4 regions of the Heyndrickxia acidicola genome follow, and region 2 is predicted to be linked to each of the others. Evidence: riboswitches for the same ligand, from Rfam matches in the RefSeq annotation. Region 2 holds a riboswitch; each other region holds the start of a gene.
What was found. A riboswitch is a leader RNA that binds a small molecule or an ion and turns the genes downstream of it on or off. The one in region 2 is predicted to bind S-adenosylmethionine.

Region 1 (7,685 bases), 1.4 Mb from region 2:
TTCAGTCAGCCTCGTACAAGCAGAGCCAAGGATTTTCTAGAGAAAATTTTATAAATGCTGCGAAGCTTAAAGTGAAAATGTGATGAATGTGCCCTATCTGAATAAACGGATAGGGCTTAAACAGGTGGTATAATGGGTTACAAAAGATATTATTGGATATCCTAAAGCGTGTCGGGAAACCTAGTTAAAATTCTCATTAATGTATTTATGTGAAACTTGTCACTTGATTTTTAATCTTTAACTCGTTAAGGTCAGATAGGTAGATTATTTACTTTGGCTGTTTCATAAAAGCTGCCAAGCTTCTATAGGAGAGTGGAATTATGTATAAATTAATAGCCATTGATATGGATGGAACATTATTAAACGACCATCATGAAGTAACGCCTGAGGTCACGGAGGCCTTGCATGCAGCCAAGAAAAAGGGCGTGAAAATTGTTTTGTGTACAGGACGTCCGGTAGGCGGTGTCCATCGTTACCTTGAAAGCCTTGAGCTGAATCAGGAAGGTGATTATGTAATAGCTTATAACGGTGCACTTGTTCAAAATACCCATACAAATGAAGTGGTTTCCGAACTGTCACTTAACTATCAGGATTTAAAAGATTTGTATGAGTTAAGCCTTGAACTAGATACAACGATGCAGTTTTTTGATTCTGCGCACCTCTATACGCCGAATCAAAATATCAGCCGCTATACAGTGCTTGAATCCTATATGACACAGGTTCCTTTATGCTATCGTACCCTGGAAGAGGTACCGGAGGATATGGTAATCCCTAAGGTTATGTTTATTAATGAGGAAGAAAAATTGAATAACATTATTGCCTCTATTCCACCTAAATTTAAGGAAAAATACTTCATGGTCAGAAGTTCTCCTTTCTTCTATGAAATTCTTCACCCTGAGGTCAGTAAGGGAAATGCTGTTAAGCAGCTTGCCAGTATTTTAGGCATCAATAGGGAAGAAATTATAGCCATTGGGGATAATGGAAACGACTTGACGATGATTGAATACGCCGGATGCGGTGTAGCAATGGCCAATGCGATTCCGGAAGTCAAAAAGGCGGCCAATTTCCATACAATGTCCAATAATGAAAATGGTGTTGCGTATGCGATTCAGGAACTGATACTAAATAAATAATTTATTCGCAGCATAATAAAGGCTTTGGTAAAAAGCACTGTGATTATTTTAGCCTGATGGAAGAATGAGATAAGAAAGAGGGGACCCAAAAAGCGGACAATGCCGCTGAATGGAGGCACCCTTTTTTACTAACTGAATAAAAAAGGGGAAAAGGTAAGGGAATTTTCTATTTAGTTTTAGACTAGGCTATCATGAAATCTCTTTATACGAGTTCGAAAATCAAGCCAAACCGACCTATAATAATCATTATTGCCTTAGCGATATGGAAGAAAGATCATATTAGGGTGGCCTCTAAAAAATCGATGTTGATCTTACACTTATATTGATTAATGGAAGCGAAAAGGTATGACAAACAGCGATACGCATATAGGCGCAGTACCCACTATTCGTTTTCAATCAAGGTTGATTGGAGCGGATACACGAGACTCCTGCGGGATAAGTGTGTAAGTGGAGAACCCGCAGGAGCTTGCGACGAGGAAGCTTCCCGGCCGCCCGCGGAAAGCGAGTGCCTGCAGCAGAAATCAACCAGCAGGAAAAAAAGAAGCTGTATCTAAGGTCATCTGACATCATTAGACCTTGGATGCAGCCTCTTTTTTTAGATTGTCCCGCTGCCGTTACCGTTTACTGATAATATAGCCCCAGCGACTGGAAGCAATGATTCGATAATGATGCAAGGCAATGACACGGTTAGCAAATACAGAGCGCTGAAGTAATAGGAGTGCACCCTTCTGTTTGATAAAGGTATAATAGCCTCCGTCCTTCGTATGTAAATCTCCATACATTTCTGCTGTTAGTATGATATCCTGTTCCCAGTAAAAGGGCGCTGTCGACTTTTCCAAATAGATGTCTTTGCCTCTAAAGCTTTTGTTCCGATCCAGCTTATACAGTAAGTCTTGCTTAGGGTCTTTTGGAGGATCCTGCAGGAAGTTAATGATTGCCCTTTCATAGAAAAAAACCGTATAAATCACCAGCAGCATGAAGAGAACCTTGATTATCAGGTGCTCTTTGTTCAAAATCCTGCTTGCTATGAGTCCAATTACAATCGATAGCGGCGGATAAATAGGGAGTATATACCACCTTACCTTTGTTTGAGCTAAGGAAAATAGTAAAAGGGGCACTAAAATCCAAAGACACAGCCCAAGAATATCGGAACGTTTTAAAACGTTTATAATCCATTTTTTATACTTAACGACCAATATCAGTAAGAATACACAAAGTATTAAAAGCCATAAGGAATAGAACCTAATTAAAATTAAAAGATAATAGTCAGGTCCTCCAATATGCCCTTCGAGAGTGGAGGAAGATCTTTGAAGCAGATCATACGCAATCATATTTTGAAAAAATTTCAGTCCGTCATACTGATACCTTCCAATGCCCCAGGCCAGGATGGGGAGCACCATACTTAAAATAATGTTAACCCAATTAAAAAAGGTGAGTCTTTTGAATTTCCTTGTGCCAAAAATATATAAAGCCATAATAATAGCTATATTTCCCGCATGCCAGCTTTTTGTTAAAAATGCCAGGGAAAATGCAACTCCGGATATGTACAGCCATACTGGTTTTTTTTCGTAAGTGAGCAAAGAGAGTGTGGCTATGGTAAACAGGCAAACAAAAAGGGAATCCGCATCACCCGTTCTGGAACTGTGGTTAATCAAAAATTGTTGGCAGGTTCCTAAAGAAGCAACCGTAAAAAGAGATGCTATTTTCCCGTATTTTTTCAATGCATACAGAGCAGCTAAAATGACGGTTATGATGGAAAAGATAACGGATAAAAGACGGAAACCAAGTGTGTTGAACCCGGCTAACTTAAATCCTGCCATGATAGCCCAAAAACTAAGAGGAGGTTTTAAGTTCCAATAGTCAGGACTGTACCGGAATGTATTTACAAAAAAATTCTTTTTCTGCAGCATTTCATAGGCGCTGATCCCATGTCTTGCCTCATCCCAGCTATATACTGGAAAATCGCTTATCTTATAAAATACATTAAAAATATACAGGGAAAGAAGCAGAAAAAGCCCCAATCCATATAAGAAATTATAAATGCGGTGTTGAGTCATATTGATCTCCTCTGTATAAATGTCTATTAAAAAGACGCATGTTTGTATAAATAAGTTTCATGTTTCTGAAATTTTTTCCAAAAAGGGTTCAATTTTACTAGGATGGACTATTTTAATCCATTTTATATATTTAAAAATAAATAATTTGAAATTGATGATATTCCTTGCATTGTAAATTGGGTAAGAAGAGGAATTAGTAAATAAAGTAATTTAAAAAGCTAACCAAAACTATCTTAGAATAACAATTTTCCAAGGAGTTTAACACAACAAATTTCGCATAGTAATAAAGCGCTATCATTTAAATGGCAGTAAAGCTGAGCCGCCCTAGATATAAATCCTTAAACAGTCTACCCCAATTATTTATATAACCAATCAGTCTTCGAAATAAAAAAATATTTTTAAAAAGAGTTGCAATTCTGTTTATTATCGTGCTAATATTCACCCTATGAGTACATAATTATAGCTTTAAAACTCTTATCCAGAGCAGGCGGAGGGATTTGGCCCGATGATGCCCAGCAACCGACCGTAATACCATTGTGAAATGGGGCGTATTTTTAAAATAAGCCGGGATTTTCCCATGAGGCACGGTGCTAATTCCAACAGAAAGGATACTTTCTGAGAGATAAGAGGTGAGAAGATTTTATATTCTTCAGCCTCTTTTCTTTTTGGAAAGGGGCTTTTTCGTTTGGCTTTATTTCTTTATCGCTTTGAACGAACTAAAAAAAGGAGAGATGAGAATGAGAAAAATAGTTAACGGGAAAGGCTTGCTTATCTTTTTAACCGCTTTTATCTTATTGGCAGGCTGCCAGCCTACTTTATCAAAGAGTACGGAAGCGAAAGCAGATGTCAATTCTAAGAATCCGCTTGCAAACAAAAAGATAGCGTTGATTATGCAGCAAAACCTAGGAACCTTTTCAGAACAATATATTGAAGGGGTAAAGGAGCAGGTAGCAAAGTTTGGAGGGAAAACGACTGTTTTTACTTCAGATGGAGATCTTGCAAAAATGGCTTCAAACCTTGATGCCGCCATTAACCAGGGCTTTGATGCCATTCTGATAGACCATGGGACAAAAGAAGCTCTTACAGATGGTGTTAAGAAAGCAGTCAGCCAGAAGATACCCGTTATTGTATTTGATGCAGATGTATCCGTTCCAGGTGTAACAGTCCTTGAACAAGGTGATCAGCAAATGGCAGAAATGACGTTAAATAAGCTAGCAAAGGATACAGGAGGTAAAGCCAATATCGTAAAGATTTGGGTTGCTGGTTTTGCTCCAATGGAAAGACGTCAAATTGCTTATAAAAATTTTATGTCTAAAAATCCAGGAATCAAAGAGGTAGCGACTTTTGGTGCAGCAACACAAAATACTGCTTTGGACACTCAGTCCCAAATGGAAGCTCTTCTAAAGCAGTATCCAAAGAAAGGCCAAATCACAGCCGTTTGGGCTTCCTGGGATGAATTTGCCAAGGGTGCGGTCCGCGCCATTCAACAGGCAGGAAGAAACGATATTAAAGTGTATGGAATTGATATGAGCGATGAGGATCTGCAAATGATTCAAGAGAAAAACAGCCCATGGGTAGCATCTGCCGCCGTTGATCCGAAAGATATTGGCCGTATTCAGGTTCGGTATGCGTACCAAAAAATCCATGGAGATCATACACCTGCAACAGTAAAATTAAAGCCTGTATTTGTAACAAAGAAAACTCTGCCGAAGAAACAAATTACAACAGCTGATCTTAATCAGTATATAAAAGGCTGGGGCCACAGCAATCAGGGATATTCAGAAGCACTTAAGAAATTGGAAGAAGGTAAATAAGATTGGAGGGTCTGCTCCGATAGCATCGGTCAGACTCCCTTTATACAAAGGAAGGAGGGCAAACAATTATGGACCAATTGCTCATCATGAATGATATAAAAAAATCCTTTGGGAATGTAAAATCCTTGTCTGATGCTCATTTTGACCTTAAAGCAGGCGAGGTGCATGCTATATTAGGGGCAAACGGTGCAGGGAAAAGTACGCTTATGAAAATTCTTTCTGGCGCTTATACAGCAGATTCAGGTGAAATCATGCTTTCAGGGCAGCAGGTAGAAATAAACTCTCCTAAACATGCAAAAGATTATGGTATTTTTTGCGTTTATCAGGAGGTAGATACAGCACTTGTCCCTCAGCTGACCGTTGCTGACAACATTATGCTGGATTCTATTTCTTCACAAAGAAATATTTTTGTATCTAAAAAGCGGCTATTGCAGCAAGCAAGCAAAGCTCTTGCGTTACTGGATGAACGTATTTCTCTTCAATTACAAGCAAGTGAGCTGTCATTGGCTGAGAAGCAAATGGTCTTGATTGCAAGAGCTTTGGTATTAGAAGCGAAAGTCATTATTTTTGATGAACCCACTGCCCCTCTTTCACTGGAAGAAACAAAGAAGTTTTTTACTATAGTCAATAAATTGAGAAACAATGGGGTGGGCTGTATATTTATTTCCCATCGACTCCCGGAAATTTTTGAAATAGCCAATCGTATTACAGTCATGAGAGATGGAAGAACCATTTCTACCTTTCAAACCTCACAGGTCACTCAGCAGCAAATTGTTGAGACGATGCTTGGCAGTTCATTTCACTTTTCATTTACACGGGCAAATAACAATAAGGGGGAACGGCTGCTAGAAATCATGGAAATAAATGACGGACAAAAAGTGAAGGATATTTCTTTCCATGTTTCGAAGGGAGAGGTAGTAGGCATTGTAGGGCTGGTTGGTGCAGGCAAAACCGAGCTGGCTAAAGCTTTATTCGGCTTGACAAAATGGAAAAGCGGGAAAGTCATTGTAAATGGAAAATCAAAAAAGTTTCAACACCCAAAAGAAGCGATGAAATCAGGCCTTGTACTTGTCCCGGAGGAGAGAAGAAAGGAAGGTCTTTTTATTCAGGATTCCATTGCCGAAAATATAACCTTCCCCTATCTAAAGAAATTTTCACCCTTCCTGTTTCTTAATAGGAAAGAAGAAAATAAGTATGCTGAAAAAATAATAGATACCTTATCCATAAAGGCAAATTCGGCTAAGACGCCTGTATTTAAATTAAGTGGAGGCAATCAGCAGAAAGTGGCGATTGGTAAATGGACGTCCTCAAATGCCAGGGTTTATCTTTTTGACGAGCCAACTAAAGGAGTAGACATTGGAGCAAAGCAGGACATCTTTCACTTAATCCACAATCTTACTGCAGAAGGAAAAGGGATTGTCTACTTTTCGTGCGAAATAAATGAAATTTTAAGTATTTCTGACCGAATCCTTGTCATGTATGATGGGCAAATAGTGAAGGAATTAACAAAAGAGGAAGCAACACAAGAAAAAATCCTGCTATATGCTAGCGGTGGAAAGGAAGACATCTATGAACGGAACGCTCTTTAAATTCTCATTCAGGTACGGAGCAATAGTAGTCATGGCTATTGTTCTCGTTTATTTTAGTCTGGTAAATGGCAAATTCTTTTCATATGGGAATCTATCAGATATACTGCGCTCGATTTCCATCGTTACATTATTGGCTCTTGGTGTCACATTCACATTAATTGTAGACGGCTTTGACTTATCAGTAGGGTCTACTATGTCCTTATCTACCGTTATAACTGCCTCTTTAATGGTTTGGTATCAGTGGCCCCTTTGGATTGTCCTTTTACTGCCCATAGCAGTTGGGATTGCAGTAGGAATCTTTAATTCTATCCTGATCGTAAAGATTGGCATACCGGATTTATTAGCTACGCTTGGAGCCATGTATATTGTATCGGGTATTCAAAGTACGTATACAGACGGATATTCGGTTTACAGCCATATGCCGATGACAACAGGCGGGACTGCACCGGGAGAATTTTATAACAGCTTCCTATGGATTGGGCAGGGTGAACTGTTTAAAATCCCTTTTCCTGTTATTATTATGATTCTATTTGTCATCCTGGTTTATCTTGTCCTCAATCATACCAGATGGGGCCGGATTTTATACATGACAGGAGGAAACTCAGAGGCAGCCCGATTATCAGGGATAAATGTAAATAAGGTAAAACTTCTTGCTTATACCATATCGGGGATTTTTGCCTCGCTGGCGGGCATTCTCTTTACAGCGCGGGTGGGGTCAGGGCAAATTGATTCAGGTGCAGCGATGCTGATGGAAGCAGTGGCGTCGGTTTTTGTAGGGTTCTCCTTTTTAGGTGCAGGTAAACCGAATGCCATCGGAACCTTTTTTGGGGCTGCATTAATTGGCATCCTCTTAAATGGTTTAACCATGCTGAATCTTCCATATTATGCTTTTGATATTATAAAAGGAAGTGTCTTGGTTCTTGCCCTGGCCGTAACCTATCTGCAAATAAAAAAGAAAGCATAGCAGTGAAATTATGTACATAGTGGAATGAAGTAAAGCAAAAGCGTTCTAAATAGGAACGTTTTTTGCTTTTTTTGTTTCCTTTCTTTCCTGTAACCTTTAAGCTGTGCTGAAATGCGAGTGAAACAGCC
Region 2 (7,685 bases):
TTGTCTCCGCCCTGGGTGGTTTTTAAATCCACATCCAAGCCTTCTTTTTTGAAAAAACCTTTTGCGAGCGCTACATATTGCGGAGTATAAAAAATGGAGCGGGTAACCTCCGCTACTCTTACCTTTGTAGCAGCGTCATTGGCAGAACATGCTGATAAGGCAAAAATGAGAATGGCGGATGTCAAAAGTGCAAAACTAATTCTAAACAATTTTTTCATATGAGATCCTCCTTCGTTAACTGAGTTTTTGAGGGCGGGGTGAGGAAAATGTTCGGGCATCCCCTTGTGTAAAAACAAACTTTGCGAGCCATTGGGGATTCGCCTATCTTTTTCATATCGTATGAAAGTCCTGGGATTGTGTGAATGCCTATAAATGGAGTTTGGATACAAAGAATGGTTTTGATGAAGAAATAGCGGTATTAATAATTGAAGGCTGTTTTGAACTAGTGTTGGTATATGGATACTTACTGTCAGTTTTCAAAAAAAGTGTGCACACTTTTTTTATCTATACTTTGAGCACAAAAGAAGAGCCTAAACAATTGAATGATGATTTCTTCCATAAATAAGCAGATGAAAGGGGATTTTTATGCAAGGCTCGAGCGCAATGCTTGAAAAAAGGCGTTTTCCATCACCAAATCCACACGTTAGAATGTTTTTGGTAACATATATATCCGATGGGTTAAGGGTGAAGGGGCTGCTGGCAGAACCGGATGACGGCTCTGAGTATGATGGCTTTTTATATTTACGCGGCGGCATTAAAAATGTAGGAATGGTAAGGCCTGCGAGAATTGGCCAATTTGCCGCAGAGGGTTTTATTGTATTTGCTCCTTTTTACAGAGGGAACAGGGGAGGAGAGGGGAATGAGGATTTCGTGGGAGAGGACCGCCAAGATGCTTATGCGGCATTTGATCTCTTAAGGGAATATTCTCGAGTGATTTCCAACCGGATACATATATTTGGATTTTCAAGGGGAGGCGCAATGGCCCTCCATACGGCAATAGAACGGAGGGCTGCATCCGTGGTGACATGGGGAGGTGTTTCGGATATCGCATTAACCTATCTTGAAAGAAAGGATCTTCGCCGCATGATGAAAAGGGTTATCGGCGGAACACCTGCTAAATATCCGGAACGCTTTGAAGACCGTACACCTCTTTATCAAATAGACCGTTTAACAGCACCGGTATTAATCATTCATGGGTTACAAGATCAAAATGTTTCCTATGAACATGCCCGCAGGCTGGAAGAACGTTTATCGGCTCTTGATAAGCCAGTGGAAACCTGGAGCTTTCCCCAATACACACATTACTTCCCGCCCCATATTAACCGCCAAGTAGTGAGAGATTTGTGTTTATGGATGAAAAGCCAGGCCAATCCATGGTAAAATAGGATTATCAATCCTTACTTGGAGGTACATACAGATGGGTATGCCATTTGAATTAAATACAATGATTATTACAAAAGGAAAAGAACAAAGAATAAATGATAATACGTTTGTATTAGTAAAGAAAGGCTACAGGCTCTATCCTATAAATATTCCTACTGAGGTGCGCAGAAATATTGAAAACGAATCAAGCGGTACTGCCATCATAAAAAAAGTGGAATGGGAAGAAACCAAAACCAGTATTACATATGAGTTAATTTCCCTTAATTCAACGAATTGACCTTGCAGTGAAGGTATGATAACGAAAAAAAACCCGCCGATGGGCGGGTTTTTTGATCGAATAAGTATAAATTTTTTATTCAATAGGGTTTTAAACCAATGTAGTTGCTGTCTAGCTTCAACGCCTATCTGCTGGCGTATTTCTGCGTCTCCTCACTGCGATAAGTCAACATCTGCTCGAGAACGGCCTCGCTGCATTTCTTTTATCTCAGTCGAAGACTATGATATCGTACGCCGGTAAGGAAGGTGCTTTTGCTTTTCTTATAAAATCATCCTAAAGGAGCACCTAATTCAATAATATCTTTTGAAACGTGATCGAATTTCCGGAAGTTATCATTGAATTTCTGAACAAGCTCTCTTGCTTTGGCTTGATAGTCTTCCTGGCTTTCCCATGTTTTATTCGGCATTAAAACATCATCAGGCACACCCGGCACCTGAACAGGAATGTGCAAGCCAAATATCTCATCCTTTACAGTTTCCACATGATTTAGCTCGCCCTCTAAAGCAGCATGCACCATAGCACGAGTATAGCTCAGCTTCATTCTGCTTCCAACACCATACTCTCCGCCAGTCCAGCCTGTATTGACAAGGAACACCTGTACTCCATGCTCTTCAATTTTCTTCCCTAGCAATTCAGCATAGACAGTTGGCTCAAGAGGAAGGAACGGTGAGCCAAAGCATGCGGAAAAAGTTGCCTGAGGCGATGTGATTCCGCGTTCTGTCCCTGCAAGCTTGGATGTATAGCCGCTTAGAAAATGATACATTGCCTGCTCTTTTGTAAGCTTGCTGATAGGAGGCAGTACGCCGGATGCATCAGCAGTTAGAAAAATGATGGTGTTCGGGTGGCCGGCCACACTTGGATCAATAATGTTATCAATCGCTTGAAGTGGATAAGCAGCCCTCGTATTTTCCGTTAAGGATTGGTCTGAATAGTCTGGAACACGAGTATCCTGATGAACCACTACATTCTCGAGAACGGAGCCAAAGCGAATGGCATCATAGATTTGAGGTTCCTTTTCTCTGGATAAGTCAATGCATTTTGCGTAGCATCCGCCTTCTATATTAAAGACGCCATTTGGAGACCATCCATGCTCATCATCGCCAATCAGTTTCCGGTTTGGATCCGCAGATAATGTGGTCTTTCCTGTACCGGATAATCCGAAGAAAAGAGCTACATCTCCTTCCGGCCCCACGTTTGCTGAGCAGTGCATTGGCAAGGATCCTTTTTCCGGAAGAAGATAATTCATGATGGAGAAGATCCCCTTTTTCATTTCTCCAGCATACTCTGTCCCGCCAATCAGGATGATGCGGCGCTCAAAGGAGATAATGATAAAGGTTTCAGATTTTGTACCATCCACTTCTGGAACCGCTTTAAAGGTAGGGGCGGATAGGATAGTAAATTCCGCCTGATGGAAAGGAAGCTCTTCTTCCGTAGGGCGAATAAATAACTGATGGGCAAAAAGGTTATGCCATGCATACTCATTAATGACCTGAATAGGCAGTCTGTAGCTCCTGTCTGCACCGGCAAAGCCTTTAAAAACAAACACTTCTTCCTTATTTTGAAGAAAGCTGACCATTTTATGATAGAGACGATCAAATACTTCTGAGGAAATAGGCTGATTAACCGTTCCCCAATCTATTTTATCCTTTGTAGCGTCTTCCTCTACAATATATTTATCTTTGGGTGACCGGCCGGTGTATTTGCCTGTTTCTGCACAAACCGCACCGGTTGAGGTTAATATTGCTTCTTTTCTTGACAGGACCCTTTCAACTAATTGAGGTACAGATAGCTGCGTATATACATTAGGGCCATTTAATAATTCAGATATTTCATTTGAGATATCCAATGAATTCATCGATATTAACCTTCCTTTTTCTAGATATTTGTTTAATGATTGCTCTGCATGTAATTAGTATAACACATTTGAAATAATAATCTATACTATTTATTTGTTTTTTTATTTGTGCTATCGCAAAAAGGTATTTTGACTTATATAATTGGAAAACATTTTCAGGGTGGCTATTGAAATGAAAGCAATGAACGCTTATGGTAGGATTTGTTCTATTTTAATATGGGACTTTGTTGTTTTTTAGCTCATTCGTGTGAAACGTTGGTTTCACACGCCTTTCAGCTCTGCTGTAAAATGAGCTAAAAAACGAGCAGTTTTCAATTTAGAAATTTTAATAGAACCTATTATAAAGAACTTGGGACATATTATGAATATATTTCTTTTCATAAGGGACAAGGTAATAAGAAGGTTCCAAATAAAATTGTTTTTATCTTCTCTCATTTATTTATTGACACTCCATGTCAAATTGAGTATGATTTTACCTTGTACGGATACTCTTATCCCGAGCTGGTGGAGGGACTGACCCGATGAAACCCAGCAACCTGCCTCTAGGTACAGCCAATACATTCTTTTCTAAAGGATGCCAAAGCTTATCTAGGCAAAGGTGCTAACTGTTGCAAGGTTCAATCCTTGAACGATAAGAGTGAAAGGCGCGATTTTTGATCTAAACCTTTCCTCATTAGCTAAGCACAGGGAAAGGTTTTTATTTATGGAAAAAAGCGCATAACCTCTATTGGGCTGGATTTTTTTAAAGGGCTTTCGTAATAAGCGTTGTTGTTACATTTAAAACACAAGGCTGGGTTTGCAAACCTTTTTTAAGAGCAACTTAGTCATTGTACAAAAAGCAACAATCTATGCGAAAACCAGCATGATAAAAATCCGATGTTTATTTCATACTATTAGGGAAATGAGTACCGTGAACTAAATATAGAACTGATCCACAGGAGGTATTAGCCTGTGAATTCCATTCAAGGGAGGAAGAAAGATGTCAAACAAACGTCGCTTATTTACATCTGAATCAGTTACCGAAGGGCATCCTGATAAAATTTGTGACCAGATTTCCGATTCAATTTTAGATGCGATTCTTGAAAAGGATGCGAATGCTCGTGTAGCATGTGAAACTTCTGTTACAACAGGCCTTGTTCTTGTTGCCGGTGAAATTACAACAAGTACTTATGTGGATATTCCAAAAATTGTACGTGAAACAATTAAAGGAATTGGCTATACTCGTGCAAAATACGGCTTTGATGCTGAAACATGCGCAGTATTAACCTCTATTGATGAACAGTCTCCGGATATTGCGATGGGTGTCGACCAGGCACTTGAAGCACGTGAAGGACAAATGACTGAAGAGCAAATCGAAGCGATTGGTGCGGGTGACCAAGGTCTAATGTTTGGTTTTGCCTGCAACGAGACAGAGGAACTAATGCCTCTTCCAATTTCTCTTTCTCATAAGCTTGCACGCCGTATCGCTGAGGTTCGTAAAGAAGAAATTTTAACTTACCTTCGTCCAGATGCAAAAACACAGGTTACAGTAGAGTATGATGAAAACGATAAGCCTGTTCGTATTGATACCATTGTCATTTCTACACAGCATAACCCTGAAACTACTCTTGAACAAATTCAAAAGGATGTTAAAGAATTTGTTATCAATCCAGTTGTGCCTAGTGAGCTAATCGATGAAAATACAAAGTATTTCATTAATCCAACCGGCCGTTTTGTTATTGGCGGACCACAAGGAGATGCTGGTTTAACAGGACGTAAGATCATTGTTGACACTTACGGCGGATACGCTCGCCACGGAGGCGGTGCATTCTCCGGTAAAGATCCTACAAAGGTTGACCGTTCAGCTGCATACGCTGCAAGATACGTAGCGAAAAATATCGTTGCTGCCGGATTGGCTGAAAAATGTGAGGTTCAGCTTGCGTATGCAATTGGTGTGGCGCAGCCGGTATCCATTGCAGTTGATACATTTGGAACAGGTACTGTGTCAGAGGATGCATTAATTGATGCAGTTCGTTCAAGCTTCGACCTTCGCCCCGCAGGCATCATTAAAATGCTTGATCTTCGCCGTCCTATCTATAAGCAAACAGCTGCTTACGGACACTTTGGACGCACAGACGTAGACCTTCCTTGGGAACGTACAGATAAAGTAGATGCACTTCGTGAATTAACTAAGTAATAAAGGTAAAGGAGTTACAAGTCAAATTGTAACTCCTTTTTTCTATGGCTGGAATGGGGGATCGAACTAGAGAAAAAGTACTTCTGATCTGGATGAAGGACGTTAGAGTGGATTGGTGAAGAGGAAAAGTCCTTCATCGCCGTCATGAAGGCCAAAATAGGCTTTGGACCAAGTGGTTTGGTCCTTCATTGCCAACATGAAGACCAATTTGAGCGATTTACGAAGTGAATTTTCCTTCACCTCCAGCATGAAGCCGTCTCTGTGCCAAGCCATGGTTATTAGACCTATCGCACCATGGCAGCCAAATCAAACTTCCTATGTCCCATACGCCCCGTTTAATCTTTTCGCTCAAAACAAGCGACTGTTTTCTAAACAAGAAGGAAATACGGGTAAATGTCTACTGCAAATCTGGATGAAAAGTGGTAGTATTATAAAGTGCATTTTTTTATGACAACTTTTATAAAAAAATCTCTTTACATGGTTTGTGTTTTTTGTCACAATCCTTTTTAAGACCCCCAGGTATCTTATTTTCTTTTCGAAATGTTTACTTAGGGAGCGGACATCGTTCTGAATTTCACAAAATTTATAAACGGCGTTTAAAATACTTATAATGAGAGTATTGAAAGGCCGTACCATTAAACTATCCTTAATTAAAGCAGGTGACCTACATATGTGTGGATTTATTGGATGCATACATGACAAAGCATTTGAACGGACAAACAACGATCAGCAGTTGTTTAAAAATATGAATAATATTATTACGCACCGCGGACCTGATGATGAAGGGTTCTATGAGGATGAACATATCCAGTTCGGTTTTCGCAGACTGAGCTTTATTGACCTGGAAGCGGGCCATCAGCCGTTGACTTATGAAAATGAACGTTACTGGATTGTCTTCAATGGAGAGATTTACAACTATGCAGAAATAAGAAAAGAACTGATGGATGCCGGCTTGAAGTTTGAAACTTCTTCCGATACTGAAGTTATTGTTGCACTATACAGCAAAATCAAAGAAAAAACAGTTGAAAGATTACGCGGTATGTTCGCCTTTGTTATTTGGGACAAACAGGAACAATCCTTGTATGGAGCCCGTGATCATTTTGGCATAAAGCCATTCTTCTACCGTGAAGAAGAAAACCGGACTTTCTTTGGTTCTGAAAAGAAAAGTATATTGCTAGCCATGAAAAATGATGTGCTTAACTACGATGCTGTTCAGTATTACATGACCTATCAATTTGTGCCTGAGCCATATACAATGACAGACGGCATTCAAAAGCTTGAGCCTGGACACTACTTCATTAAGAAGCTTGGAAAGCCAATGAAGATTGAGCGGTTCTGGAAGGCTTCCTTTAAGCCGGTACAAAAATCAGAGGATGAATTTGTTAAAGAAATAAGAGATGTTCTCTTTGATTCTGTAAATTCTCATATGATCAGCGATCCAGACGTTCCTGTAGGCTCTTTCCTTTCAGGCGGAATCGATTCGTCTATTATTGCGTCTATTGCTAAGCAGTTCAACCCAAGCATTAAAACTTTCTCCGTGGGATTTGAACGCAATGGATTCAGTGAAATTGATGTAGCGAAAGAAACAGCTGAAAAGCTTGGAGTGGAAAATATTAATTATGTTATCACTCCTGAAGAATATATGAACGAGCTGCCGCGGATTGTCTGGCATTTGGATGACCCTCTTGCTGACCCTGCACTGGTGCCGCTTTATTTTGTAGCGCGCGAAGCCAGGAAGCATGTTAAAGCTGTATTATCAGGCGAAGGGGCAGACGAATTATTCGGAGGCTATAACATCTACCGTGAACCTCAATCACTGGAAGTATTCAATAAAATTCCGGGTGTTGGAAAATCCCTTCTTTCCGCTCTTGCAAAAGTCATGCCTGAAGGTGCAAAAGGGAAGAGCTTCATTGAGCGCGGTGTAACGCCAATGGAAAAGCGTTATATTGGTAATGCCAAAATGTTTACAGAAGCAGAAAAGAAGCAGCTGCTTG
Region 3 (7,685 bases), 3.3 Mb from region 2:
TTAAAACAATAAAGGTAAGGGGTTATATCTGCTGTAAAGCTGTAATGGAGAGGGATGTAATGAATAAAAGAGGGTGTTTAAGCTATTGACTCGACAATTGATGAAAAGTGCCAACTATAGAGAACACTTACGTGCAGACTGTGAAAAGTGTTTCGGCTTATGCTGTGTAGCGTTATCGTTTGCGGAATCTACGGATTTTGCTTTTGATAAAACGGAAGGAACTCCTTGCAGAAATCTGCAAAAAGATGATCGTTGCGGAATTCATAAAAACCTAAGAAAGAATGGCTTCCGCGGGTGTACGGTATATGAATGTTTTGGAGCTGGCCAAAAGGTTTCTCAAGTAATATACAATGGGAATATCTGGAGGAGAAATCCTGAGACAGCTAAAGAAATGTTTGCAGTATTTCCCATAATACAGCAGCTTCACGAAATGTTATATTAATATTATGAAGCGTTAAGCTTAGAAGAAGCTCGGCCCATTTTTAAGGATATAGAGAAGGTTTTACAGGAAACGGAGCTTCTCACCTCTTTAAACCCCGAGTCGATCTTAGATCTTTATGTACCGAGCCATAGAGATAAGATCAATAATTTACTTATAAAGACAAGTGAATTAGTCCGTAAAAAAGTAAAAAATAATCAAATAAATAACAAGATGATATAAATCTTGAAGAAGCGTGATCTCATAGGAGCAAATTTAAGAGGGGCTAATCTTAAGGGGGTTAATTTGAGAGGTGCGTTGCTTATTGCTTCAAACCTCCAAGAAGCGGACATGCGGTCAGCAGATCTTATTGGTGCTGACTTGAGAGATGCTGATATTAGCGGTGCCAATCTCATAGGAAGCATTTTTCTAACACAAGTACAAGTGAATGCAGCTTAAGGTGATATCTATACAAAATTACCGCCTTCATTAAGCATACCTGATCATTGGCTTAATTAAATGAATGGCTCTGTTAAAAAAATGTTCATTTTAAATCTATGCTGATTGGAGCGGAAAGAGAGCGCCTGCAGCGGGAATCAACAGTTAAGATTAACTAATCTACTAAAAAAGGTGAAGCTTGTTTAAATTAATGGTAAAGTTAGAAAGAAAATTTTAAAAGTGAGTAGGCGAACATTATGATAGAGGTAAAAAAATCTCCACTAAGTGATGGAGAATTTAATCGCGGAGTATTTGCTACATGTGATATTAAAAAAGGAGAGCTTTTACACGAGGCACCTGTAATTTCTTATCCAAATGAACAGCACCAACACATTGAGAAAACCATTCTTGCCGATTACGCTTTTGAGTATGGGATAAATCATACGGCTATTCTCCTTGGTTATGGGATGCTGTTTAACCATTCTTATGAGCCGAATGCCACATATGAAATTAATTTTGAAAATCACACCTTTGACTTCTATGCTTACACTGACATAAAAGCAGGTGACGAGATTTTAATTAATTATAATGGCGATGTTGATGATAAAGAAAAACTGTGGTTTAATCAGGACTAAAAAGGATAGCACGATCCGTTTAAGCATGGCCGTGCTTTAGTGTGTGAATTAGGGGTGATTTCGGTTTCCCTCATAAAAAAAGGATACCGGACAAGCCTCGCCTAGTAAAAAAGTTTTGAGGTGTAAGAGAATGAATAAACGATGGACAATTGATAAAATTAAAGAATTTGTTGATAACAATTCGGAAAGTAAGCTGTTAACTACAGAATATCACGGTTTTTCTCAAAAGTTACAATTTAGGTGTGCTTGTGGCAGCATTTTTGAAAAAACGTTTACGAAATTTAAAAATAATAACCAGCGTAAATGTGATGTATGCCAGCCGCCAAAAGCTTCACGCTAAAAGCAAAGCAAAATAAATAAAGTGCATATAGACATTAAAAAACTCGCCAATTGGCGAGTTTTGCTTCAAAAAAAGAGTATAAAATGCTCCATTAAATAAAGTATTTAACCAATGTAGTCTCTGTCTAGCTTCATCGCTTTATTTTAAGATCCGCTCTCATTTTATCCTCTTATAAGAGATTCAGCACCGTCGATGAAAATTGCCGTTCCACTAATATGGCTGGAATCATCAGATGATAGAAAAAGGACTAGATCTGCAACTTGCTCCGAAGTACCAGGTTTTCCTTCCAACGGCTGGTCTCCCTTAGGAAATTCTACAGGAATTTTAACCTTTTCCAAATTTTCAGATGGCCATGTATTTTGATCGATGTTTGTGTCAATAGCTCCAGGACATATGGCGTTCACACGAATTTTATATGTAGAGAGCTCTAGGGCTGCCATCTTCATAAAGGCTACTTGTCCAGCTTTTGAACTGCTATACGCAGACATACCAATGTTAGAGAAGATTCGGTTTCCATTCACAGAGCTTGTAATGATGATGCTCCCGCCATTTTTCTTTAAAAAGGGAATGGAATACTTGGTTAACAGAAAAGTTCCTTTTAAATTGGTCGTAAGGGTCTCATCCCAATCATTTGGAGAGAGATCTTCAATAGGGGATACAGTACCATTAATTCCTGCATTTGCGAAAACAATATCGAGCCGTCCCCAGCGTTCCGCGGCTTCTTTTACACCGCTTTCGACCATTTCTGGATTAGCAATATCTACTTCCTTTGCAAATGCATCTCCTCCGATTGCTTTAATTTCTTCTGCTGCTTTTTCTGCCCGGCTTTGTTTGATATCAAAAATGCATACCTTAGCTCCTTGCTTTGCTAATTTTATTGCTGCTGCTTTTCCAATTCCGGAACCCCCGCCGCTCACAATTGCCACTTTGTCCTTTAATCTCATCTTTATTGCTCCTCTCTCTGCATAATTCAAAAAGTCCCAAATAGTTTACCCATTTATCGCTAGCTTGTAACCCGAATCTATAAAAACTGCTTCCATTCTAAAATGAATGAAAGCAGGAATAGGAAATCGGTAGAGGAGAATAGATGATGACACTTTAAGTTTTCATAAGCTATACTAAACAGAGTTTTTTTACTGGCAATTCTGCGTTACGTTAAATTTCGGAGCATTAACGAGAAATAAGAAAATATTTGGGTGAAAAAGAGGGGAACATAACAAAAACAGTCATGTATATGGAGGTTTCCGGTATTTGTAAAAAAAATAAAAATCATAAAAACTTAAAATCTAAAAATGAGATTTTTTATCATTTTTAATCACGGGAGTGTATAAGATTAGAATGTGATAGAAAAAAGCCACTTGGTACGGCCATACCAAGTGACCGCTATCCTATTTATGAACAATCACGGCAATGAGCGAGAGAATGGCAACGAGAAAGAAAACAAATGTACAAAAAATGAAATAAAGTTTAGTCATGATGCTCACCTCCTTGATATAAGTATATGAGGGGAACAAACGGACATTCTTTTTTTCAACATTTTTTGTATATGTCATTCGAACTATTTTTCCACCCTTTAAGGTGGATTTTTTAATTTTATTTAACCTTTTCTATACTTTTCATTCGTGGTGCAAGAAAAGAAGAGCTTATCCCATTTGAAACAAATACATATAAAGAGCGACTAAATACAGCAAAATATAGATAATTGCACAGATCTTGAAGAGAATTGTAAAAAAACCTTTTTCTTTTTTTAGAATAACTAAGTACAGGATGGAAAGAATTACAACGACAATAAAACGAGGTGTAACGGCAAGTTCATAAAGTTGTAAATACATAAAGGCCTCCAAATTCCGTCATCATGATGAATATAGACTCCATAGGAGAGGGAGTTACATAACAAATTTCGCTCCACATATAAAACTATGCTGACATAAAAAATGCTAAATAAATTTTAAGGTTATAATACTACTGTCCAGAATAATGAAAAAGAGCTTTTAAATGAAATGTATATTTAATTTGTTCAATAATCTACGTTTTTATTGATAAATACCTTTAACCAAGAGAAATTAAAGATCTATCTCTAAATATAAATTAAATTTGTATCCGCTTCCACGATAAAAAGTAATTTATGGAAGGGAAAAGTATACTATAATAATTAAGGAATAAGAGAACAGGAGAAGAGGCAATTGGAAAAACAAAATAGCAAGTACCGTTGGGCAGTCTTTGCCTTTGTATTGTTTGCTTATCTTTTTATTGTAAGCCAAAGGACTGCACCGGGGCTTATATCAAATCAATTAATGCATGAGTTTCACCTGACCGCAGCTGTCATAGGGCTGCTTGCAAGTATTCAATTTTTGGCATATGCGGGTTTGCAAATACCAATTGGAATATTATCCGATCGTTTCGGCCCGAACGGTTTCTTAATAGGTGGAACGCTTGTAAATGGAATTGGGACCGTTCTCTATAGTCTGGCACCCGATGAAACAGTCCTTCTTGCCGCAAGACTTTTGGTGGGAATAGGGGACGCAGCCATATGGATTAATCTTGTGTTAATTTTAAGTCAATGGTTCAAAGCTCAGGAATTTGTCAGTCTTTTAGGCTGGGCAGGTGTAACGGGAAGCGTGGGATTCCTTACAGCCACTGTCCCTTTTTCATTATGGATTGCACAATCTGGGTGGAGAATTCCCTTTTTGACAGTGGGAATTCTGCTATGCCTTATAGGCTGTACGCTTTATTTTATTCTTATAAGAAAGCCAAATCAATTGTTTAAAAAAGAAGAACCTGTGGATTCTCGTTCTTTAAAAAAGGAAGAGAAGCTAGAAAAAACCCTCTCCATTTTAATCCGGTTATTTTCAAGCCGACAGGCATGGGCGACATTTTTCTGCCATTTTGGCTTAGTTGGTACTTATGTAGGGTTTATTGGCTCTTGGGCAGTGCCTTATGGGATGTCGATATTCAGAATGTCAAGAACTGGAGCAAGCCAGTTAATTATGATTGGATTAATAGGTGCGATAGTGGGAGCTCCGTTAATAACCTGGATTTCAAGCCGGACAGGTTCTATTAAACGCCCTTATTTGCTGGTACAGAGTATCGTTTTTTTCAGTTGGGCAGGGTTTGTTTTATTTAATGGAAAACCTCCGTTTTTTATGCTTGTCATCCTTTTCTTAATCATTGGTTTTGGCAATGGGGCCAGTACACTTACATTTGCGGTTGTCCGACAGTCATTTCCTATCAAAGAGGTTGGGGTTGTTTCCGGTTTTGCAAATACTGGCGGATTTTTAAGTGCTGTTTTACTTCCAAGCTTATTTGGAAAAGTACTTGATTTTTTTCAGCATGCTCCCCAAACAGTAGGCTACCATTACGGATTTATTATTCCTTTATTATTTTCGTTGTTCAGTGTAGCTGGTGGAATACTGATAAAGGAAAAGAGCAAGAAACAAGGCAATGCAGGCAGCTCAGCTGTATAATTTGAAAGCAGCCTTGTAATATATAAACTTAAAAAGCCTTATCTGCTCTTATTTGCAGCAGATAAGGCTTTTTTAAAAGGAAATAGAGGTCAAAATGTGATCAGAAAAACTTTTATGACTACAACACAATTAGTTGAATATTTAAATTGAAATCTGCTAGTTTTTTAGCTCATCTGTGTGAAACGGCTGTTTCACACGAATGAGCTAAAAAAACATATACGATTATAAAAAAATAAATACGAGTTGACAACTAGGATTAATCGGTTTAAGATGGATCATAAGGAAATGTCATCCGTATAAAATTGAATGAACTTATCCAGAGAGGTGGAGGGAATGGCCCTGTGAAGCCTCAGCAGCAGATTCTTTAAAAAAGAAAACTGTGCTAATTCCATCAAGCGTATGAGCTTGGCAGATAAGTTGAGGAAGTATTTAGTTTATTAACCCTCTTCTTATACCAAGGAGAGGGTTTTTGCTTAGGATTTTTATGAATTATTGTATTCTATGGTGATCTTTTTAAGAGATGAGAATAAGGAGTGAGTGTAAAATGGGAAATATTCTTAGGAAAGCAGTAGAAGTCAGGAGGAATGAATTAATTAACAAGCTTATCACGTTTAATTTGTATAAAAAAGAGGGCAGACATTTGTTTGAATTATCATTAACTGAGTTGGAAATAGAATACAAACAAGCCTTAGCACATACACATCCTCATAGTGACATGGGTTCGATCCGCTTTTCTGGTCTTAAAAATTAATTTATAACTAGAAGTAACGCCCTTTTACATTATTTTAGATAATCCTCTGTCACTTCCTCCTATGTTAAGAAACTCAAATTAGTAAAATCTCTAACAATAAAAGCCTATTTCCAACAGAATATTATTGAAACGTTTTTAATCAATCAGGCATTTAAAGAAAAATAGAAAAAGAGTACTCATTTTGAAAGAATCTGCATGTAAATTAAAAAAGTGGGTATATTTACATTAATAAAATGGAAGCCCGCTCACTTAAAAACCAAGAATGCGGGTTTAAATGATCCATAATCAGGAAGGTGAATACAAATGAAAAAGACTGATAATATGAGCCTTAGAATTGGAGATTGGGTCAAAGGAAGAACGCATGATGGTGAAATAATACAAGGCTATTTAGAAGAAGTAAATGCCATTCAGGGATTTGCTAAGGTAAAAGTAATAGAATGTGATAACAAGTTTAGAAGAGGAAAAACGATAGAAGTCCTTGAACATTGGATTGAAAAAATACCGGAAAGCTCAGAAATTACAGAAGAATATATTGGCATGCTGATCGATTTGGCCTTATTGACCAAGGATGAGGAATGGTTTATGGAGCTGGCATTGATTTATAAATCATTTAAAAGCTCACAGCAAATTAAAGATGACCTGTTTTATCTCTTAAATTAAAGGCTGTGTTAAAGTAAATGCTGGTAACTGCTCATTTTTCAGATCATTTTACAGTAAAAAAGAATGAGCTAAAAAACAACAGTGTCCCTTAACATGACCGCGTAAAAAAATTTTTTTACACTAACTGTGCGGGAAAAGATAAAAAGAGCAGTCATCACTGCTCTTTTTGTTTGCGCCTATCCTTTTCTTTAACAAATTGATATCCAATAAAGGCAATATAAAGAGGAATCGCAACATAAATAAAATATGGAAATTTATGGTGTTCGTGTTTGAACACAATGTAAATCGCGTATCCCAAAAAGATGGTAATGATTGTTCCATATTTTGGGAGAGGAACTTCTTTCAAACTTGGAATTTTAATTTTGCTGACCATTAGAAGGCAAAGAACTATGAATGCAATTGGAAGAATGACTGAAGGCAGACTGCCGTGGAACAGGGTAAAAAGGGTCAATAATCCTCCTGCTGCAGTAATGGGTACACCTGTAAAATAGTGAAGGGTTGATTTCATGGCATTAATATTAAAGCGGGCAAGTCGGTACGCTCCAAATAATGGGAACAGTCCTGCTATAGCCATGCCGATAATGCCAAAATCCTTAAAATATGAATAATAGGACATCATTGCGGGGGCTACTCCAAAGGTCACAATATCTGCAAGTGAGTCCAGCTCTTTACCCAGTTCACTTTCTGCATTTAGCATTCTGGCAATCCTTCCATCCATGCTATCGAGCATCATTCCAATAAGAATCAAAATGGCAGCATTCTTAAAATCGTGCTCTGCAGAATTCATGATGGATAAGAAACCAAAAAATAAATTTAGTAATGTAAATGTATTAGGAATACTTCTTTTATAAATGATAATCACTCCCGATTAAATCATAAGCAAATTAAAATTGCTTATTAATAAACATATCCAGTTCATCCTAATTTAGGCTTTTTTTTTACTCCATTTTATAATTTTAAATTTTTAAGGTGATCATTG
Region 4 (7,685 bases), 1.1 Mb from region 2:
AAAAATATGCTGATGGCGCCAGTATTTATACGGCCCCTTAATCTGCTCGTCAATGAAAGATTTCGCTGCCTTTATCTCTTTCATCTCAGCCGTCCAGTTTAATGGAATACCGAAAAGCGGACTCATTCTATAAGAAATCTGCATTCCTTCATACATGGCACCCAAAGAAGATTTGCTTATGCTCATATACATGGAGGGCGGTGTGATAACAGCAAGATTTTTCGGATCAGAGAAAAATTCCCACGCAATTTCGACTGTAATCGGTAAAATTTGTTTCACATGAAACGTATAGAGTTTCACCTAACCACCTCATATTTTGCTTTTTCCAGGCTCTGTTATTCTTGCCTGTTGTTTTCGCTGCAGGCACCCGCTTTCAGAAGTCTTGCCCTTGCCGCTCCAATCATTGTCGATGTAAATTCAAACATGCTTTTTAAAAGAGCCTTATTTAGAACCTGTTTTAATTCCTACTTCCTTTTCTTTTACCCTGAAACAGAGCTCTTAATGCCTAAGTGTTTTCTTTCATAAACATCATTAAAGATAGATTATCAAATTTTAATTCTCCTGATTCTTTTTAAGTGGAATTTAATCCAAAAAAGGATATGATACTGCTTGAAAGATTCACGAATGGAATGGAGGAAAAGAGATGAACATGTCTGGAAATACTATTTTGATTACTGGAGGGGCCTCTGGTATCGGCCTTGCATTTGCTGAGCGCTTTTTACAGGCTGGCAATGAAGTTATTATTGCAGGGAGAAGAAAGGAAAAACTGGAGGAAGCAAAAGAAAAATCCCCTAAGCTTCATACAAAGGCATGCGTTGTTTCCTCCGAATTGGAGCGAAAAGCTCTTTTTGAATGGGTAACAAATCAATTTCCAGAAACCAATGTGCTTGTAAATAATGCTGGCATCCAGCAGCGAGTAAATCTCTTAAACATTGAACATGACTGGGACTATTATAAAAAGGAAATAGAGATTAACATAGACGGCCCTATTCATCTATCTATGTTGTTCATTCCCCATTTACGAAAAAAAGAGACCGCAGCCATTATCAATGTTTCTTCTGGCCTGGCTTTAAGTCCTGGTGCCTGGGTGCCGGTTTACAGTTCAACAAAGGCTGCAGTTCATTCCTTTACTGCCTCTATGAGACATCAGCTTGCTGATACAAGCATTGAAGTCATCGAGGTATTTCCACCTGCCGTTAATACCGATTTAGGAGGAGTTGGCTTACATACATTTGGTGCCCCGCTCGATGATTTTGCCGATGGCATTTTTAAAGGATTGTATAAAGGTGAAGAAGAAATTGGGTATGGCGATTCCGAGAAAAGGCTGCATGCTTCCCAGGGTGAACTCAAACAAGGGACAAAATTGGCCTGGGAAGGATACTTAAGCCGAAACCCTGATTTTTTAAAATAACCTAAAAGAGGGCTTGAGGATGGAAAAGGATGTAAGGCTAGAAGCCATTCCAGAACTGGAAACACCGCGCTTTTTGCTTCGAGGCATGCGTTTACTTGATGCACAGAGCTTGCTTGTGTTTATGAGTGACCATGACACCATGAAATACTTGACTCCGCACCCTGTTCAAGGGTTAGAGGGGATGAAAAAAATGATTGCCAAAAGCCTCAGCCAATTTGAACAGCAGAAGGAAATCCCATGGGTAATTATAGATAAAAAAACAGAAGAAGTCATCGGCATGTTCCGATTCCATAAACTTCACTTCTGGCACCGCAAAGCTGAATTGGAGGCAGTCCTTCGCAAAGATTTTCAGCAAAAAGGAGCCATGACCGAGATCTTTAAAGAAGTACTTTCATTCGGCTTCCAAACCCTTGGACTTAACCGCATTGTCGGAGATATTTTTGCAGACAACATAGGCTCGAGACGACTCCTTGAGAAATATGGATTTCATAAAGATGGCACTCTCCGCCAGACCGATTTTGATGGAGAGCGCTACCACGATACCATTGTATATTCCTTGCTCCATTCCGAGTTCTGCAAAATTGAAAATAAATAAAAGCCCCTCCTTGGAGCATATGTAAAATCGGCAACGAAAATGGCGTGACAGCTGACACCAGCTTTGACACGCCATTTTTTTGGTTTATACCGTTTTTAGAACTAAAGCAATTGTACAAGCAGAATATACTAATCATTTAGTCCCTTTCCATTGAGAATTTGCTGCATACATTTATCTATTCTTGACTCCCTCGTTTTTGATTGTTTGGGTGCTGAAAAATAAAGAATGTATGCTCTTTGCCGTCCTGGCGTCAAAGCATTAAAAGCTGTATTCAAGGCAGGTATTTCATCTAATTTCTTTTGAAGCTCTGCAGGAATTGGCTCTGGATTCTTTTTAATATCCGGTTTAGCACCGGATTTCTCCACTTCAATGGCTTCACAAATATAGGCTTTCAAGATTGATTCCATCTCGATTATCTCTCGGACATTGGTAAACCGTATCTGGCGCCCCGCCTGTGTATTCTCTCCAGGTTTAACTAGAATACGATGGGCATCCTTTAACAAGGAACCTTTGATAAAGCTAATAGCACAATATTCCTTAAATGCACTCATTAGAACGATGTTTCGTTTCTGATATGTGTAACAAGGCTGAGACCACTTCAATTCTTCAGTCAGTCCACAGTCTAGAAGGATTATTCTCAATTTCTTCAATTCTTCCTGCCAACTATGGACTTTACAGGTAGGGGTTCCTCCCAGAGGGCAGCGCATACATCCCTCAGTGAAATAGGCATCAATCTTAGGATTCATGTTTTTATTTGTCACCTATACATCCCATCTTTCCCACTCATCGGACCATTTTTATAAATAAGTTCTGTTAATTTTCTATGTTGAAAAGTGCTCGTTTTTTTGCTCATTTGTAACCTTTCAGCAGACGCATTATCCCCTATTGGCAGTTAACGCACGTGATAAATTGGATTCGATGGAGATGTTTTCAAAAGACAGCCCCAGCTGAACAGCCGTTGACGCAATTTCAGGCCTGATCCCGGAAAGAGTAGATTTCACACCAATTAAGTTCAGCGCTTCTATTAGCTGAAAAATTTGATGAGCCACCATTGTATCCACCATCACCACACCTGATAAATCAATAAACAATCGTGTGACTCCTTTTTCAGCACATTGCTCCAGTGTATTTTCCAGCACAAGCTTGGCACGTGCCGTATCAATATCTCCCACCAGAGGAAGCAGCGCTCTATTATTGTCCAGTTTGATAACCGGTGAGCTCAATTCATAAATCATTTCCTGCTGGGCTCTCAGCAGTTCTGTTGAATAATTGTAGGTTTCTTCCGTTGTTTGAATAATGACCTGATCAAAGGCTCTAATGATAACGTTTATCCAAGCTCTTACCCGCTCAGGTTCATAGACGTCTTTTTTCATTTCTGCAAATTGGTCGATAAAATCAAGATACTGTGTCCTAACTCTCATAAATTCACTTATAATAGAATGAACAGGCGTATTTAAATGCTGGCTGTCGCGGGAAACCGTGTAAATCCATTTTTCAAAATCCTTAAAAAAGCTTTGCTCATCTTCAACAAATACCTTGCAAAGATGAAGATGAAATTCATAGTTTTGCCTTTTCAGTGTTTTAATTACCTCCGGATCTGTTGCACTGTATACTCCGCCAAGGTTCACCTTATCGAGGGAATTAAACCAATCTTCCGTAAGCTGCTCCGCTTTTCCTAATAAAAAATGGTATAACTCTTGGTTTCTATGCATTATTTTATCCCCATTCTTATCTTTGGTTTAGATCTCTAACGTATATATAACTCTTTTATCGAGACTGCTTTCGTCCGAAAAGTATTCATATTATAAGAAGTATACAGAAAGGTGTTATGCCTAAGCTATTTGCATTGATTATTGCTTCCCGTATAATGAATAAACCCATATATTGTCTGTCTTCGCTTCAATAGCAGCAAAATTTAAGGAACCTCACATCCAGGCACCAAAGTGCAAAAAAAGAACGATCCTGTCTATTAGCTCAAGCTTGACTAGTATTTCATTTTTCAAGCTTTTGACAAATGACAGTTTCGATTATATTATATTTCATTCCCTTCATAGGTACTAGTTTAATCCTTGAATACCAGGCTCAGTTCATTTTAGCGGTTTTAACCTGCACCAGGATTCAGGTGGGACGATAATATTTCAGCCGCCTTTAAAATCGGGATGCTCCCTTGCCGCGCCTTTTTTAGCGGGAATCTGCTTTTCCCTTCATTTCAGCATGGGACCATATCAACATAGAGCTTTAGCTGAGCCTAATCATACTATTTAACTGTAAGTTTTATACCCCTTATCACAGGATCTAAAAAGCACCCTGCCTCAAAGAGCAGGACGCTTGAATTATTTGTTTAATTGGGGATCTCTGCATTTTCGTTTTGCTTTTCCGTTTTAAAAAGCCAAGAGAGCGTATGGCGGACCAGCTCCTCTTTCTCACCGCAGGAGGAGTAGGTGTGCCCTGCACCTTGTATGAAGTAGCTTTCACACATTCCTTTTTGTCGTGAACAAAACTTCTTGTCATACTCTTCACTGTAAGCAGATGGGATTTCATCATCCGCTGTCCCATGGATGATAAAAACATCTCCTTTATAGGCTGAAGCCTTTAATAAAGGCTGATAGGGTATCATGGAATCAAAAAAGTCTTTTGTAAAGCTGTACCCCAAATAATCCAGGGAAGCTTTACCCTCTGCCTGAAAACTTCTGTATGCCTTTTCTCCAACAATGCTGACAATATCTTCAAAGGGGTTTCCCACTGCAGACCACAAAATCAGCCTGCTAATATTCCCATCCAACACTGCTGTATAGAGGGCAATCGCGCCGCCCAGGCTATGTCCAAGCAATATGACATTCGCGCTGTCAATGTACTCAAGCTGCCTTCCGAATGCTATGGCCTGCCGGGTTTGCTGAATAAACTCGTCAAAATACGTGCGCCCATACTCTCCTTCACTTTCTCCACAGCCTGAATAATCAAATCGAAGTACAGCATACTCTTTCTCCGCAAGCCTTCTTGCCGCATTAACAAACAGGCGATGCACCCCCTGCCTGCTCCCCGTAAAGCCATGACATATAATGATAAGCGGAAAACGGCTTGTATTGCTTAGTGACTCAGGATAATGGACAGTAGCTGCTAATCCCTTCTCCTGCCATTCAATCATAACTTGCTGTTCCATTCTGCCACCTCCATTTTTAAAACCCATATATCCAATAAACTTAGTTGGTATTACAAGAAAAGTTCAAACTCCTTGCCCTCAGTACTGGAGCTAGACAAAGACACTATTGGTTAACTGTTAAGCAGTTTATAATTACGTTAGGCTGTTTTCGCATAGATTGTTGCTTTACGTAAGGATTATCCCGTTTGTTGTCTGTCTTCGTGGCATCTTTTCGTAAGCTCTTTATAACTTTTAATACTAACATATATTTACAATGATATTTTTGTTTCCAATAGCAACAAAGTTTACGAAAAGAGCCTTACCTAAACATAAAATAAACCCCTCTACAGTTTCGAAGAGGGGTTTTCAACATATGGAAATCCGCTCTTCCTATCTATCAGGCTTTTCTTGCCTGCTGGATGTGGCACAGTGCTTTAATACATAAAGTCTGCTGCCGAGGTTTCCAAGGGCCAAATCCCTCCACCTCTCTTGATAAGAAGTACCATTAAATTAACTTTAAAACTATCATGAGCTCTTTCGTTTGTCAATTTCTTTGTTTTTGGCTGTTTTGGCATATATTATTGCTCTTCGCAAAAGTCTTAAATCCTGTGTTAAATGAGTCTTCGCGGCATCTTTTCGTAAGCAATTCACAGGTTTACTACTTAGGCTGTGAAATTCATAATTTTTTTGTGTTATATAAAAACAAAGTTTACGAAAAGAGCCTTGCCAATCTTGAAAACTCCTTAAAAAAAGCTGTGTCCGCTGTTTGGCTTCGCATTCTGCTTAAAACGGTGCGGCACCAAGGTGGATCACTTTTGCAAAGTCTCTGTTAAACTTGCCTGTTGATTTCACCTGCAGGCACTCGCTTTCCGCGGACGGTTTAGATTTGAATCAAATAATTGGTACATGAAATCCGCTTCATCTGTGCAAAATAAATAGAAATACAAAATGAGCGGGTGTATCCGTGAGCTTTTATCTGGACGTGCAAACAGCTACCTATACCAATATACAAGAAACCCGGCAGCAGCTTAATGATCTGCTGTATGCCCGTTGGCTTCAGCACGATCTTTATTCACCTGCCTGGTGGTTTCTTTTCGCTTCAATGGTTACTCCCTATTTCATTTGGTGGAAGCTTGTGGATAAGAGCCATTTCTTTGAGCTGTTCTCTTATGGGCTGTTATCCGGAACTGTTGCGGTTGTTCTGGATATCGTGGGAGTTAATCTTTTATGGTGGGGGTACCCGGTAAAGCTATTTTATTTTTTCACCCCTCTGCTTCCAGCGGATCTTGGAATCATTCCGGTCTCATCCATGCTTTTGTATCAATATTGCAAATCCTGGTACGCCTTCTTTTTATCCGTTGTCATATGGGCTTCGGTTTTTTCATTCATTGTAGAACCTCTTTTCATCCACTTTGGGTTATTCTCAATGGATCATTGGAAACATATCTATTCGTACATGGATTTCATCCTTTTTGGCATGTCCATTAAGCTTACATTCTGGCTGATTTGTGAACAGGTTAAAAAGAAAATAGGTAAGACTTTATAACAACATACTGGACAAGATAGATTTTTTTATGGTGCTCTCTGTTAAAAATCCCAGTTGATTTAACACCCATATTGATTGAGTGACAATGAACAGGCAGGACAAACAACGCTCCGCATATCTGAGTAAAACCATTGTTCATTTGAATTCAACGTTGATTGCAGCGGAAATCACCTAGCAGGATTAACAGTGACTAACTCCAGCGCTTATCAGCTATGAGGAAGGTGCTTGCGCTATTTGCTAATCCATCTCAAACCATTGCGAATGGCGATAGGTTATGAAACTTTCACATTCGCAATCATACTCTCATATCAGCCTTGTGTAAGAGTAAATTTTTTCATGATCATTTGCTGAAAGTCCCCTTCGATTCCCCCCATTCTCTTCCTGTCCTAAAGATCGCCTGAACGTTTGGTAGACAGATACAAGGGTAGAATAACTGGTATCATTTCAAAAAGGAGTGTTTCTATGAAAGTTTTAGTAGCATGCAGGCTCCGGCTCCAAAACCGGCCCTGAGAAAACCATCTCAGTGGATCAGGAGGGAGCAAAACGATTAATAGATGCAGGTAAAAAAGCAAATATCCAGCATTTTGTAATGCTTAGCTCAGTGGGAGCCGATTACCCCAGAGGGCCGCTTGAGCAATATCTGGAAGCAAAGCGGAATGCAGATGAACACTTAAAATCCAGCGGCATTCCATACACGATTATTCGGCCTGGTTCCTTAAGCTTTGATGAGCCGACAGGAAAAATCGAGCTATCCTCTCACTTCGAGAGCACAAAAGGAAGATCCATTCCCAGAAAGGATGTCGCTAACACCATCGTTGCATCCCTGAATCATGAAAAAACGCTCAACAAGACCTTCGAAATTCTCTCTGGCGACGTGGAGATTGAAAAAGCATTGGATCAGCTTTAATTGCAGGCGGCTCGGAAGCCGCGGCCTCCCTGACAAAATAAGCCAGCTCTTCTTTTAGAAAGGCTCTTTTCGTAAACTTTGTTGCTA

Region 1: linked by a shared signal. The riboswitch ahead of A5N88_RS15295 (sugar ABC transporter substrate-binding protein) and the one ahead of metK (methionine adenosyltransferase) in region 2 are both predicted to bind S-adenosylmethionine.
Region 3: linked by a shared signal. The riboswitch ahead of A5N88_RS06545 (Fur-regulated basic protein FbpA) and the one ahead of metK (methionine adenosyltransferase) in region 2 are both predicted to bind S-adenosylmethionine.
Region 4: linked by a shared signal. The riboswitch ahead of A5N88_RS17035 (alpha/beta hydrolase) and the one ahead of metK (methionine adenosyltransferase) in region 2 are both predicted to bind S-adenosylmethionine.

What each region holds. Positions count from the first base shown of each region.
Region 1 is NZ_KV440953.1:3,285,408-3,293,092, reverse strand. It holds gene A5N88_RS15310 (amino acid ABC transporter ATP-binding protein) at 1-54, shown strand, start outside; gene yidA (sugar-phosphatase) at 321-1,133, shown strand; gene A5N88_RS15300 (ArnT family glycosyltransferase) at 1,748-3,190, opposite strand; SAM riboswitch class I at 3,662-3,819, shown strand; gene A5N88_RS15295 (sugar ABC transporter substrate-binding protein) at 3,928-5,004, shown strand; gene A5N88_RS15290 (sugar ABC transporter ATP-binding protein) at 5,073-6,593, shown strand; gene A5N88_RS15285 (ABC transporter permease) at 6,574-7,557, shown strand.
Region 2 is NZ_KV440953.1:4,711,798-4,719,482, forward strand. It holds partial or broken gene A5N88_RS21965 (ABC transporter substrate-binding protein) at 1-218, opposite strand, end outside; gene A5N88_RS21970 (alpha/beta hydrolase family protein) at 586-1,380, shown strand; gene A5N88_RS21975 (DUF2584 domain-containing protein) at 1,418-1,660, shown strand; gene pckA (phosphoenolpyruvate carboxykinase (ATP)) at 1,929-3,515, opposite strand; SAM riboswitch class I at 4,004-4,153, shown strand; gene metK (methionine adenosyltransferase) at 4,495-5,691, shown strand; gene A5N88_RS25250 (hypothetical protein) at 5,794-5,964, opposite strand; gene asnB (asparagine synthase (glutamine-hydrolyzing)) at 6,362-7,685, shown strand, end outside.
Region 3 is NZ_KV440953.1:1,401,397-1,409,081, reverse strand. It holds partial or broken gene A5N88_RS06575 (pentapeptide repeat-containing protein) at 86-877, shown strand; gene A5N88_RS06570 (SET domain-containing protein) at 1,114-1,491, shown strand; gene A5N88_RS06565 (hypothetical protein) at 1,622-1,831, shown strand; gene A5N88_RS06560 (SDR family oxidoreductase) at 1,993-2,775, opposite strand; gene A5N88_RS06555 (hypothetical protein) at 3,475-3,663, opposite strand; gene A5N88_RS06550 (MFS transporter) at 4,015-5,295, shown strand; SAM riboswitch class I at 5,605-5,714, shown strand; gene A5N88_RS06545 (Fur-regulated basic protein FbpA) at 5,840-6,046, shown strand; gene A5N88_RS06540 (IDEAL domain-containing protein) at 6,350-6,706, shown strand; gene pssA (CDP-diacylglycerol--serine O-phosphatidyltransferase) at 6,861-7,562, opposite strand.
Region 4 is NZ_KV440953.1:3,633,882-3,641,566, reverse strand. It holds gene A5N88_RS17060 (SRPBCC family protein) at 1-300, opposite strand, end outside; gene A5N88_RS17055 (SDR family oxidoreductase) at 644-1,411, shown strand; gene A5N88_RS17050 (GNAT family N-acetyltransferase) at 1,431-2,006, shown strand; gene A5N88_RS17045 (YdeI/OmpD-associated family protein) at 2,135-2,767, opposite strand; gene A5N88_RS17040 (STAS domain-containing protein) at 2,882-3,718, opposite strand; gene A5N88_RS17035 (alpha/beta hydrolase) at 4,348-5,166, opposite strand; SAM riboswitch class I at 5,533-5,644, opposite strand; gene A5N88_RS17030 (CBO0543 family protein) at 6,110-6,691, shown strand; partial or broken gene A5N88_RS17025 (NAD(P)H-binding protein) at 7,203-7,598, shown strand.